Regions from separate parts of the Streptomyces sp. CA-135486 genome, predicted to be linked through region 3. Evidence: riboswitches for the same ligand, from Rfam matches in the RefSeq annotation. Region 3 holds a riboswitch; each other region holds the start of a gene.

Region 1 (4,039 bases), on a different contig from region 3:
CGGCCTGCGCCTGCATGGCCTGGGCACGTCCGATCTCGGCGCCCTCGCGCGTCACGAAGGAGTTGAGGGACATGTTCTGCCCTTTGAAGGGCGCGACCTTCACTCCCTGCCGTACGAGCCATCGGCAGATCCCGGCGGTGACGACGCTCTTGCCGGCGTCGGAGGTGGTGCCCGCGACGAGCAGCCCGCCGCCGGTGCGGCCGGTACCGGTCATGTCCGCCCCTTTCCCGCGCGCCGCGCGCGCAGTACCTGCCCCGTCACGCGGCCCGCCGCGCAGGCCGCCAGTGTCAGCCAGCCGATACGGCGCGAAAGCCGTACGGCACGCTCGACGTCACCGAACTCCACCGGGCGACCGTTGCCGTTCAGTACGGGCCGGTGCTCGACCCGGCCGCCGTACGAGAGCGTCCCGCCCAGCCGTACGCCCAGAGCGCCCGCGAACGAGGCTTCCACGGGCCCCGCATTGGGGCTCGGATGTTTCTTCGCGTCGGCGCGCCACGCCCGTACGGCTCCCCTCGCATCCGGGCCGGTGAGTACCGCGAGTCCCGCGGTGAGGCGGGCCCCCGGCCACCCGGCCACATCGTCGAGGCGTGCCGAAGCCCAGCCGAATCGCCGGTACTTGGCCGATTTGTGCCCCACCATCGCGTCGAGGGTGTTCACCGCGCGGAACGCGACGAGTCCCGGCACACCGGCCAGCGCCCCCCAGACCAGCGCGCCCACCACCGCGTCGGAGGTGTTCTCGGCGACGGACTCGACGACGGCACGCGCGATCTGCTGCTCGTCCAGGGCCTGCGGGTCGCGCCCGCACAGATGGGGCAGCCGCTCCCGGGCCGCCTCGATGTCCCCGGCCGCGAGCGCGCCGCCGATGGCCCGCGCCTCGCGGCCCAGCGAAGTGCCGCCGACCACCGCCCAGGTGGCGGCGGCGGTCAGCGCGAGGGATGCGGCGGGGCGGCTGCGTACCCCGCGTGCGAGGAACCCGGCGGCCGCGGCAGCGCCTCCGGCGCACACGGTGGTGTGCAGCGCGCCCCAGCCGCGGTGGTCACGCCACAACAGACGCTCGACGGCGCCCGCGGCGCGGCCGAACGCGGCGACCGGATGCCCCCGGCGAGGATCGCCGAGCAGCAGGTCGCCGACGAGGCCGGCGGTGGCGCCGTATACGAATTGCCGGTCGGCACGCATGGGTTCAGGCCGGCGCTTCGCCTGGAAGAACCCTCGTACTCACAGCAGGAGATGAACCGCACCCGGGCATGGCGATATGTCCTCACTCAGGGTGTCCGCGCCCTGGTTCGACGAGACCGGCGGCGAGAGTTCCTGGCTTCCGGGTGACTGCTCCCGGTGACAGTGGCGGGACCGCGCCGGATTCGCACCGGCTTCCTCTGCTGCCGCCGTAGTTGGCTCCGGCAGTCCACCACGGCCCTGCGAGGGCCGTCAACTCACCCTTGACCTGCGACGGGACAGTGTGCGAAGGCCCACACCGACACCATGTGCGGACCGTCGGAAAACGCAGTGAGGGCGGGACATCCGTCCCGCCCTCACCGCATCTGCCCTGGCTGTGCTCAGGTGATGATCAGATAGATCCCGTACGACACGGCCGCCGCGCACAGCGCGAAGCACGCATACGCCGCCGTGCGGGCCAGGACCGCGGAGCCACCCTGCGCCGCCGCAGACTCCTGCTTGGTCAGGCCCACGACGCCCAGGGTGAACAGGCCCACCAGGGCGACGGTGGCCACGAGGCTCACGCCGAAGACGGAGCCGAGAGCTGCCCAGTCGATTTTCATACTGATCTGTCCTTACACCGCGGCCGGGCGGGTCGCCGGCTCGGAGCCCGCGGCGGGCGCCGGAGCCTGGATGGTCGTCTTGATGTCCTGCGCGGGGGTGCCGGCCGGCGGCGGGGTGACGGCCGCGATGGCGGCGGTCACCACGCCCGCGGGCTCGGCGTCGCCGTCCACGTCATTGACGTTGGTGTGGTCGATCACCTGGCGGCGGGAGACGAACCAGATCGCGACGCAGGCGCCGATCAGGAAGGCCGCGACCGCCGCGACACCCCAGTCGCCCTGCTTGGCCACGAACTCCGAACCGGCCGCGACCAGGGCCGCGGCCGGCAGGGTCAGACCCCACGCGACGAACATCCGGGTGGCGGTGGACCAGCGGACCACGCCGCCCTTGCGGCCCAGGCCCGCGCCCATCACGGCGCCGGAGCAGGAGTGCGTGGTGGACAGCGAGAAGCCGAGGTTGGAGGAGGCGAGGATGACGCTGGCCGCGCTGGTCTGGGCGGCGAAGCCCTGCTGCGGCTGGAGGTCGGTGAGGCCCTTGCCCAGGGTGCGGATGATCCGCCAGCCGCCGAGGTAGGTGCCCAGCGCAATCGCGCTGCCGGCCGAGACGATGACCCACAGCGGGGGGTTGGAGCCGGGGGAGAGCACACCGCCGGCGACGAGCGCCAGCGTGATGATGCCCATGGTCTTCTGCGCGTCGTTGGTGCCGTGGGCCAGCGAGACGAGGCCCGCCGAGGCGATGGAACCGGCGCGGTAGCCCTTCGCGGTGGCCTTGGCGTCGGCGTTCTGGCCGATCTTGTACGTCAGCCGGGAGGCGAGGAAGGCCGCGATGCCGGCCACCAGCGGGGCGGCGATTGCGGGGATCAGGACTTTGGTGACGACGGTGCCGCCGTTGACGCCGCTGACGCCGACCGAGGCGATGGTGGCGCCGACCAGTCCGCCCATCAGGGCGTGCGAGGAGCTGGACGGCAGGCCGATCAGCCAGGTCATCAGGTTCCAGAGGATGGCGCCGACGAGCGCCGCGAAGATCACCTCCGGTGAGATGCCTTCCTCGGTGACGATGCCGCTGGAGATTGTCTTGGCGACCTCGATGGACAGGAACGCGCCGACGAGGTTGAGCGCGGCGGACATGGCCACCGCGGTCTTGGGCTTCAGTGCGCCGGTCGAGATGGTGGTCGCCATCGCGTTGGCGGTGTCGTGGAAACCGTTCGTGAAATCGAACACGAGCGCTGTCACGATCACGATCGCGAGCAGCAAGGTGATGTGTTCCATTTACCCAGGCAATCGTTCGACGTCATTGGCCTGTTGAACGTAGGTAATCTGAGTGAACGGAAGATGAACTGAGACGGGCTTCGCGGTGTCCGCAAGTGAGGATTCTTCGCTCCGTCAGCCCTGTCGGGCCGGTATCAAAGGGCTGGTGCCGCGAATAGCTGGTTTTGTGGCGATACGCGTGATCTCCGTCACGGTCCGTCCAGGCCCTGGACCCCCGCCTGACAGGATCACCGCATGAGCGATGAGGTGCGGCAGGACGCGATCGAACGGGCATGGCTGGATCTCGTCGCCACGGCCCGCAGGACAGCGGCGGAAGGCCTGGTGGTGGGCACATCGGGCAATGTCTCGGTACGGGTCGGCAGACTCGTCCTGGTCACCCCGACCGGGGTCCCCTACGATCGGCTCACCCGCCAGGACGCCATCGCCGTCGATCTCGACGGCAACCAGCTCCTCGGCGACCTCGCGCCCACCAGCGAGCTGCCGCTGCATCTGGAGGTCTACCGCAACACCGGCGCCGGCGCCGTCGTCCACACCCACGCCGTGCATGCCACCGCCGTCTCCACCCTCGTCCCCGAGCTCCCACCCATCCACTACATGACCGCGGCACTCGGCGGCCCCGTCCGCGTCGCCCCGTACGCACTGTTCGGGACCGAGGAGCTCGCCGAGAACATGCTGCGCGCCCTGGCGGAGCGCACCGCCTGCCTTCTGCAGAACCACGGCACCGTCGCGTACGGCGACCGTCTCGACCAGGCCTACGACCGCACCGCCCAGCTGGAGTGGATGTGCCGTCTCTGGCTGACCGCGTCGGCGCTGCCCGGCCACGCGCCCAGCCTCCTCTCCGGCTCCCAGCTGAGCGAAGCCGCCGAGAAGCTCCGGAGCTACGGCCAGCCGGACTGACACCCGCGGCTGCCGTCCACTGGCAGCCCGGCGCGCGGATGCCGACACTGGACGGGTGCGCCCGGCAACAGCGACGGCAGTGGCCGTCACCACCCTGATCG
Region 2 (4,039 bases), on a different contig from region 3:
GACCTCGCGGGGATAGCGGGAGGCGGCGAGTTCCCCGGCGACTTGCATGTGGGAGCGGGCGGCTTCCAGGCTGATGACGTCGGCGTCGAGGTCGTCGATGGCCGTCAGGATGTCGCCGAATTCGGCGTAGCACATGTGGGTGTGGATCTGGGTGTCCGGCCGGACGCCACCGGTAGTGAGGCGGAATGCCTCGGTCGCCCAGGTGAGGTAGTCCGTGTGGCCGGCGGTGCGCAGGGGCAGCGTTTCGCGCAAGGCGGGCTCGTCGACCTGGATGACTGACGTTCCGGCTGCCTCCAGATCGTTCACTTCGTCGCGCAGCGCGAGGGCGACTTGGCGTGCGGTGTCGCCGAGAGGCTGGTCGTCGCGGACGAAGGACCAGGCGAGCATGGTGACCGGGCCGGTGAGCATGCCCTTGACCGGGCGGTTGGTGAGCGACTGGGCGTACGTCGTCCAGCGCATGGTCATCGGCTCGGGGCGGGAGATGTCCCCGGCCAGGATCGGCGGGCGGACATAGCGGGTTCCGTAGGACTGGACCCAGCCGTGCTGAGTGGCCAGATAGCCGGTGAGTTGTTCGGCGAAGTACTGGACCATGTCGTTGCGTTCGGGCTCGCCGTGCACCAGGACGTCGAGGCCGGCGTTCTCCTGGAAGGAGAGAACGTCGCGGATCTCGTCCTTGATCCGCTCCTCGTAGGCGGCGGTGTCGATCCGCCCCGCACGCAGGTCGGCGCGGGCCAGGCGCAATTGGGTGGTCTGCGGGAAGGAGCCGATGGTGGTCGTCGGCAGCAGCGGCAGCCCGAGGTGGGCGCGCTGGGCCGCTGTCCGTTCGGGGTACGGCTGGGAGCGGTGGCCGTCGGCGTCGGTGACGGCGGCAGCCCTGGCACGGACCGCAGGATCGTGGGTGATCGCCGAGCCGGCCCGGGATGCCAGATTGGCGCGGTTGGCGGCGAGTTCGGCCGCGATGGCGCCGGTGCCCTGGGCGAGACCCCGGGCCAGGGTGGCGATCTCGGTGGTCTTCTGGCGGGCGAAGGCGAGCCAGCGGGCGATCTGCGGATCGATGTCGCGCTCGGCCGCTGTGTCCAGCGGGACGTGCAGCAGGGAGCAGGAGGCGGCGACGTCGACCCGGTCGGCGAGGCCGAGGAGGGTACCCAGGGTGGACAGCGAGGCCGCCAGGTCGTTGATCCAGACGTTGCGGCCGTCGACGACGCCGGCGACCAGGCGCTTGCCGGGCAGTCCGCCGACGGCTGCGAGGTCGTCGAGGTTGGCGGCGGCGGGCCCGGTGAAGTCGAGGGCGAGACCATCGACCGGGGACTTGGCCAGAACGGGCAGTGCCTCGCCGAGCCGGTCGAAGTAGGAGGCGACCAGCAGCTTGGGCCGGTCGGTGAGCGCGCCGAGGTCGCGGTAGGCGCGGGAGGCGGCGTTCAGCTCGGCCTGGGTGCGGTCCTGGACCAGCGCCGGTTCATCCAGTTGCACCCACTCGGCGCCGGCGGCACGGAGGTCGGTGAGCACCTGGGCGTACACGGGCAGCAGCCGGTCGAGCAGGGTGAGTGGGACGAAGTCCGCGGCGACGCCGGGGGCGGGCTTGGCCAGCAGGAGGTAGGTGAGCGGGCCGACCAGGACCGGGCGTGCGGTGTGGCCGAGCGCGAGGGCTTCCTTGAGTTCAGCGGTCTGCTTGGACGAGTCGGCGGCGAAGACGGTGTCGGGGCCGAGTTCGGGGACGAGGTAGTGATAGTTGGTGTCGAACCACTTGGTCATCTCCAGCGGCGCCGCGTCCTGGGTGCCGCGAGCCATCGCGAAGTAGCCGTCGAGGGTGTCCGTCTCCACGGCGGCGCGGTGCCGGGAGGGGATCGCGCCGACCATGACGCTGGTGTCCAGGACGTGGTCGTAGTAGGAGAAGTCTCCGGTCGGGACCTCGTGGATGCCGGCGTCGGCCAGCCGGCGACAGTTGGCGGCGCGCAGTCGGGAGGCGGTCTGCTGGAGTTCGGCGGCGCTGACGCGCCCCTTCCAGTAGCCCTCGATGGCCTTCTTCAGTTCCCGGCCCTGGCCCTGGCGGGGGTAGCCGTGCACGGTGGCCCGTGCTTCTGCGGCTGTGGACTTGCTGGTCACGAAACTCTCCTTCGCGAGCTCTTTGTCAAGCGGCCCGGGACGGGTCGAAGACGCGAAGGGGATGGCAGACCGGGCGAGTCACGTGCTGTGTTGTCGCGCGTGACCGCCTGATATGTACGCCGACCCGCCCTCGAGGTCACCGGCACTCCGCGCACGAACGGTCGCGCGCGGGCAACGGGCAGGTCTTCGGACTCGCGGGCACATCTGCCAGGGGCAGACACCTACTGGCCGTCGCTTCCCAGACCCGGCCGGGTCCAGTGCGTATGACGGCGGTCGTTCCCGCTCACCGCTGCGGGGCAGTCCCGGATTTCCACCGGGTTCCCTCTTACGACGCTTCCCGTCCGGCGGACGGGGAGCGAACAAGTTGCCCGTCCACACTATGCGCTGTGCGGAGTCGCGGACACTGCCGTTCACGATCCGGACCCCTGAATTGAGCCACGGACTGCCAGGGGTATTTGGACACGCACTGAACGGCCGGCGGGCCGGCGGCGGCCGTGCGGGGACTGGGCCGGCATGGGCCTTCCGGATATGCCGCTGATGAGAGAAGGGTGAAGGAGATGTGAAACGGCCCGGCCGGAGGGGCTCATGCGCATTCAGGTACTCGGGCCGGTCTGCGTCTGGCGGGACGGCGGCCAGGACCGGGCGCGCCGGCTGATGGTTCGGCCAGGCGGACCATGCCGCACTGCCCGTACCACGCCACACGCCCACCGGGAGGGAAGAACCCATGAATGCAGGGATCAACAAGAGAATGGCTGCGGCGGTCGCGGTGGCATCCGCCATGGCGGCACTCGTTGTGGGAGCCCCGAGCAACGGCTGGGCCGAGGCCCAGGCCGACAGCCTGCGGGCGTTCGGGATCTCGAGTGACGGCACGTTAATGGCCACGTTCACCACCGACAGACCCCAGGTGCTCGACTGGGTCAGGACCGTCACCGGGCTCAGTGGCGACACCGCCCTGATCGGGATCGACTTCCGCGTGCAGAACGGCCTCATGTACGGCGTCGGCAACCAAGGCGGCATCTACACGATCAAGACCCCGCCGACGACCACGGACGTGGTGGTCACCAAGGTCTCCCAGCTCCGTGTTCCGCTGTACGGCACGAACTTCGGGGTCGACTTCAATCCCGCAGCCGACCGGCTGCGGGTGATCAGCGACAACGGCCAGAACCTGCGCCACAACCTCGCCGACGGCACCACGACCGAGGACACCACACTGACCACCCCGCCGGCGACCGGGCCGGCCAGGGGCGTCACCGCCGCTGCCTACACGAACAACGACTTGAACGCGGAGACCGCGACCACGCTGTTCGACATCAACACGGCCACGGACCAGGTCGTCATCCAGTCACCGGCCAACAACGGCCTGCTGGCCCCGACCGGAGCGCTCGGCGTGGACGCCGGCCCCAATGCGGGCTTTGACATCTTCAGCGACCTGACCTACGGCAAGACGACCTCGGTGTCGGCTTTCGCCACTCTCACTTCGGCAAGTGGCTCTGCGACGCTCTACAGCGTCAATCTGTTCACCGGGGCCACGGTCGGCGTGGGGCAGTTCCCGCTGCCCATCACCGACATAGCCATCGCACTCGACACGGACTGACACGGGTGTGGTTGCTTCCGGCGACACGCTCGGGCGCAACAGCCAAAAGCTCAAGGCGTCCGGCGTGCCCGCCGGTTCAGGCGAGGGATCCGGTCGAAGACCGCGGCGAGCCTGGCGGCCTGGTCGAAGTGGGTCGCCGGGCGGGAGCGGTCGCCGTCGAGATGGGTGAGGGTTTCCATGCCGAGGTAGAACGCCACGGCCGCGCTCGCCAGTACGGATACGCGCACGACGGACGCGAGTGGTTTGCCGCGCAGCAGCGCGGTCATCAGTTCCTCGGCCAGCTCCTCCCAGTTCCGGGTTTCGAGGGCCAGCTGGGCGGCAAGCCTCGACCCGGGCCTGGCG
Region 3 (4,039 bases):
CTCGGGGGAGTTGATGTGCTTGTAGAGCGTCAGCACCAGATTGTTGGAGACGATCGAGTCGCCCGTCGCGAAGAACGCGACCAGCCGGCCGATCATGTGCTGCTCGCCGGGCGAGAGCTTGGCGAGGTCGGCCACGTCGGAGTGGAGATCGACCTCCTCCACGGTCCAGGTGTTCTTGATCGCGTCGCGGTAGCGCTCGTAGAAGTCCGGGTAGCGCATCGGACGGAGCGTCAGCTCGAAGCCCGGGTCCAGCAGGTTCTTTTCGGTCGAGCTCATTACTGGCAGGCCTCGCAGGACTCGGGGTTTTCCAGGGAGCAGGCGATCGCGTCCGCGTCGGGCGCGGAGGCCTGCTGCACTGGGATGGGGGCGGCGGCCGCCGCGGTGCCGGAAGCCGCGCGGGCGATCCGTGTCGCCGGACGGGAGCGCAGGTAGTACGTCGTCTTCAGGCCCTGCTTCCAGGCGTACGCGTACATCGAGCTGAGCTTCCCGATGGTCGGCGTCTCCAGGAACAGGTTCAGCGACTGCGACTGGTCCAGGAAGGGGGTGCGGGCGGCGGCCATGTCGATCAGGCCGCGCTGGGGGATCTCCCACGCCGTGCGGTACAGCGCGCGAACGTCGGCCGGGATCCAGTTGAAGCCCTGCACCGAGCCGCTGGAGTCGCGCAGCGCCTCCCGGGTCTGCGCGTCCCACACGCCGAGCTTCTTCAGCTCCTCCACCAGATAGGCGTTGACCTGGAGGAACTCACCGCTCAGCGTCTCGCGCTTGAAGAGGTTGGAGACCTGCGGCTCGATGCACTCGTACACGCCCGCGATCGAGGCGATGGTGGCGGTCGGAGCGATGGCGAGGAGGAGGGAGTTGCGCATGCCGCTCTTCGCCACCCGGGCGCGCAGGGCGTCCCAGCGCTCCGGCCAGTTGAGCTCGACGTCGTAGTGATCGGGGTGGAGTACGCCACGGGCCGCGCGGGTCTCGGACCAGGCGGGCAGCGGGCCGTTGCGCTCGGCGAGCTCGCAGGACGACTCGTACGCCGCGAGCATGATCCGCTCGGCGATCTTCGTGGAGAGCGCCTTCGCCTCGGGCGAGTCGAAGGGGAGGCGGAGCTTGAAGAAGACGTCCTGGAGGCCCATCGCGCCCAGGCCCACCGGCCGCCACCTGGCGTTGGAGCGCCCGGCCTGCTCGGTCGGGTAGAAGTTGATGTCGACGACCCGGTCGAGGAAGGTCACGGCGGTACGGACGGTCTCGTCGAGGCGCTCCCAGTCGATGCCGTCGCCCGCGACGAACGAACCCAGGTTGACCGAGCCGAGGTTGCAGACGGCCGTCTCGCCGTCGTCGGTGACCTCGAGGATCTCGGTGCACAGGTTCGACGAGTGGACGACCCGGCCGGGCTGGGCGTTCTGGTTGGCCGTGCGGTTGGAGGCGTCCTTGAAGGTCATCCAGCCCTGGCCGGTCTGGGCGAGCGTCCGCATCATCCGGCCGTAGAGGTCACGGGCCGGCATGGACTTCTGCGCGAGACCGGCGGCCTCCGCCTTGCGGTACGCCGCGTCGAACTCGTCGCCCCACAGGTCTACCAGCTCCGGCACATCCGCGGGCGAGAACAGCGACCAGTCGGCGTCGGCCTCGACGCGGCGCATGAACTCGTCCGGGATCCAGTGCGCGAGGTTCAGATTGTGCGTACGCCGGGCGTCCTCACCGGTGTTGTCACGCAGCTCCAGGAACTCCTCGATGTCGGAGTGCCAGGTCTCCAGGTAGACGGCGGCGGCGCCCTTGCGCCTGCCGCCCTGGTTCACCGCGGCGACCGAGGCGTCCAGGGTCTTGAGGAACGGGACGATGCCGTTGGAGTGGCCGTTGGTACCCCGGATCAGCGAACCGCGGGAGCGGATACGGGAGTAGGAGAGGCCGATGCCGCCCGCGTGCTTCGAAAGACGGGCCACCTGGTGGTAGCGGTCGTAGATCGAGTCGAGCTCGTCCAGCGGCGAGTCCAGCAGATAGCAGGAGGACATCTGCGGGTGACGGGTACCGGAGTTGAAGAGCGTGGGCGAGGAGGGGAGGTAGTCGAGGCGGCTCATCAGGCCGTACAGCGCGGCGACCTCGTCCAGGGCGCGTACCGAATCGTCCTCGGCGAGGCCGCAGGCGACGCGCAGCATGAAGTGCTGCGGGGTCTCGATCACCTGACGGGTGATCGGGTGCCGGAGCAGATAGCGGCTGTAGAGGGTACGCAGTCCGAAGTAGCCGAAGCGGTCGTCGGCGGCCTGGTCGATGAGCGCGTCCAGCCGGGCGGCGTGCAGCGTCACGAAATCGGCGGTGCGGTCCGCGATCAGGCCCTCGCGGTGGCCGACCGCGACCGATGCGAAGAAGGAGACCGCGCCCTGGCCGGCGGCCTCGTCCGCGATGTGACGGGTCAGCAGGCGGGCGGCGAGCCGGGAGTAGGCCGGGTCCTCGGAGATCAGCCCCGCGGCGGCGTCGGTGGCGAGGCTCCGCAACTCGGCCGCGTCCGACGCGGCGTTGCGGCCCCGCAGCGCGGCGGCGGCGACACGTCCCGGGTCGGTGTCCGGCAGATCGGCGGTGAGATCGGCCAGGGTCCGCAGAAGCTCGGTACCCGGGCCGTCGGCAGCCTGCTCTGCGATGCCTGAAGCCGGATCGGCTGGCGCGATGGTCACGTGGTGCTCTCCCTCGCTCGGCTCTGGGCCGACGGGGGAGGGGGCGGGCCGCGGAGGCGTACGTACCCGGAAAGGCAGCACACCGCACGGCGTCCACCGACCCAACCGCGAGGCCCGGACGTCTCGGCACCCGGTTCGGTCGAGCCGGATGCGCCGTCGGCAGGTCTTCGGACTGATGGGGTGCGACAAAGCACACCACAGCACACCGTTGCGGGACAGTTCCGGATTCGCACCGGATTCCCCTGCGGCGACAGCGAGCATGAGCATACATGTGGGGGCGGGGAGTTGCCGCACCCACCACATGTTGTGTCGGGGCGGCTACAGCTCCAACGCGTACGTCAGCAGGGTTATCCCGAGAATCGGCTCCCAGTCCCGCTCGGGTGTCCGGACGAAGCCGAGTCGCTCGTAGATCCGGTGGGCCGCGAGCATGCTGCGTTGCGTCGACAACACGAGCCGCCTGCACCCCGCGACGCCCCGGGCGCGCTCGACGCACGCCCGCACAAGGGCCTCGCCGGCACCCCGCCCACGGGCGTGTTCCGCGACGGCGAGCATCCGGAACTCGGCCTCGTCGTCCTGGGCGACATCGGCCCACGCCCCGCCGCCCGAGACAAAGGTCACGCCACCGAGCAGGCGGCCGCGACCGTCGACGGCGACGAGCACCTCGGCCTCGGCGGCCCGCCGCGCCACATCCCGCAGCACAGGCAGATACGAATCGTCCTCGCCGAAGTCCAGCAGCCCGTCGCCCAGATACGCCTGGGCGACGATCTCGCCCAGTTCGGTGTACTCCTTCGGCCGCACTGCCCTGATGGCGATGTCCATGGGCGCAGTGTGGACCGGATCAACCGCTCACGCCCACCTCATTGTTGGGGGCGCCGTCGCCGGCCGGGGGCAGGTCGCCGCGTTCCACGGGCGTCTGTCCGCCGATGTCCTCGGCCGGGGGCAGCACCTCGTCCAGCTCACGGTCGTCGGCGAGATGGGCCGCCTCGGCGGCCTTGCGCAGCACATCGCGCTCCACCTGAGTGCCGGCGCTGATCTGGATCCGCAGACCGTTCTCCGTACGGACGTACTCATGGCCGCTGTCCGAGGTGCGGTACCAACCTTTACCGTCCTTCGCGCAGGGTAGGCCGACGGGGCCGTCCGCGCCCGTGGCCGAACCCATGGGGATTGCGGCGCAGTTCGCGTCGTCCACCGTGCCCCGGTCGACGGCGAGAGTGATCTGCCCGCCGGTCTTGGAGACATATGTGGCCGAGAAGCCGTCGCCGCCGAGGACACCCACGGACTGCCGCGCCAGCTCGAAGCCGTCGGACCGGGTCACATACACATGCTCGGGCAGGGTCTGCAGCGCGCGGGCGCGCGCCTCGAGCGCGGACCTCTCGGGCACCGGA

The links. A riboswitch is a leader RNA that binds a small molecule or an ion and turns the genes downstream of it on or off. The one in region 3 is predicted to bind cobalamin.
Region 1: another riboswitch for cobalamin. It lies ahead of ACQEVG_RS10420 (cobalamin biosynthesis protein); the one in region 3 lies ahead of ACQEVG_RS25810 (ribonucleoside-diphosphate reductase subunit alpha).
Region 2: another riboswitch for cobalamin. It lies ahead of metE (5-methyltetrahydropteroyltriglutamate--homocysteine S-methyltransferase); the one in region 3 lies ahead of ACQEVG_RS25810 (ribonucleoside-diphosphate reductase subunit alpha).

The regions. Positions count from the first base shown of each region.
Region 1 is NZ_JBNJMM010000001.1:2,301,725-2,305,763, forward strand. Features, by position in the region: gene ACQEVG_RS10415 (cobyric acid synthase) at 1-214, opposite strand, end outside; gene ACQEVG_RS10420 (cobalamin biosynthesis protein) at 211-1,176, opposite strand; cobalamin riboswitch at 1,284-1,422, opposite strand; gene ACQEVG_RS10425 (hypothetical protein) at 1,554-1,775, opposite strand; gene ACQEVG_RS10430 (anion permease) at 1,788-3,041, opposite strand; gene ACQEVG_RS10435 (class II aldolase/adducin family protein) at 3,276-3,938, shown strand; gene ACQEVG_RS10440 (alpha/beta hydrolase) at 3,994-4,039, shown strand, end outside.
Region 2 is NZ_JBNJMM010000001.1:1,650,589-1,654,627, reverse strand. Features, by position in the region: gene metE (5-methyltetrahydropteroyltriglutamate--homocysteine S-methyltransferase) at 1-2,103, opposite strand, end outside; cobalamin riboswitch at 2,264-2,482, opposite strand; gene ACQEVG_RS07405 (DUF4394 domain-containing protein) at 2,828-3,697, shown strand; gene ACQEVG_RS07400 (TetR/AcrR family transcriptional regulator) at 3,748-4,039, opposite strand, start outside.
Region 3 is NZ_JBNJMM010000002.1:1,399,358-1,403,396, forward strand. Features, by position in the region: gene ACQEVG_RS25805 (ribonucleotide-diphosphate reductase subunit beta) at 1-276, opposite strand, end outside; gene ACQEVG_RS25810 (ribonucleoside-diphosphate reductase subunit alpha) at 276-2,654, opposite strand; cobalamin riboswitch at 2,796-2,921, opposite strand; gene ACQEVG_RS25815 (GNAT family N-acetyltransferase) at 2,973-3,473, opposite strand; gene ACQEVG_RS25820 (hypothetical protein) at 3,493-4,039, opposite strand, start outside.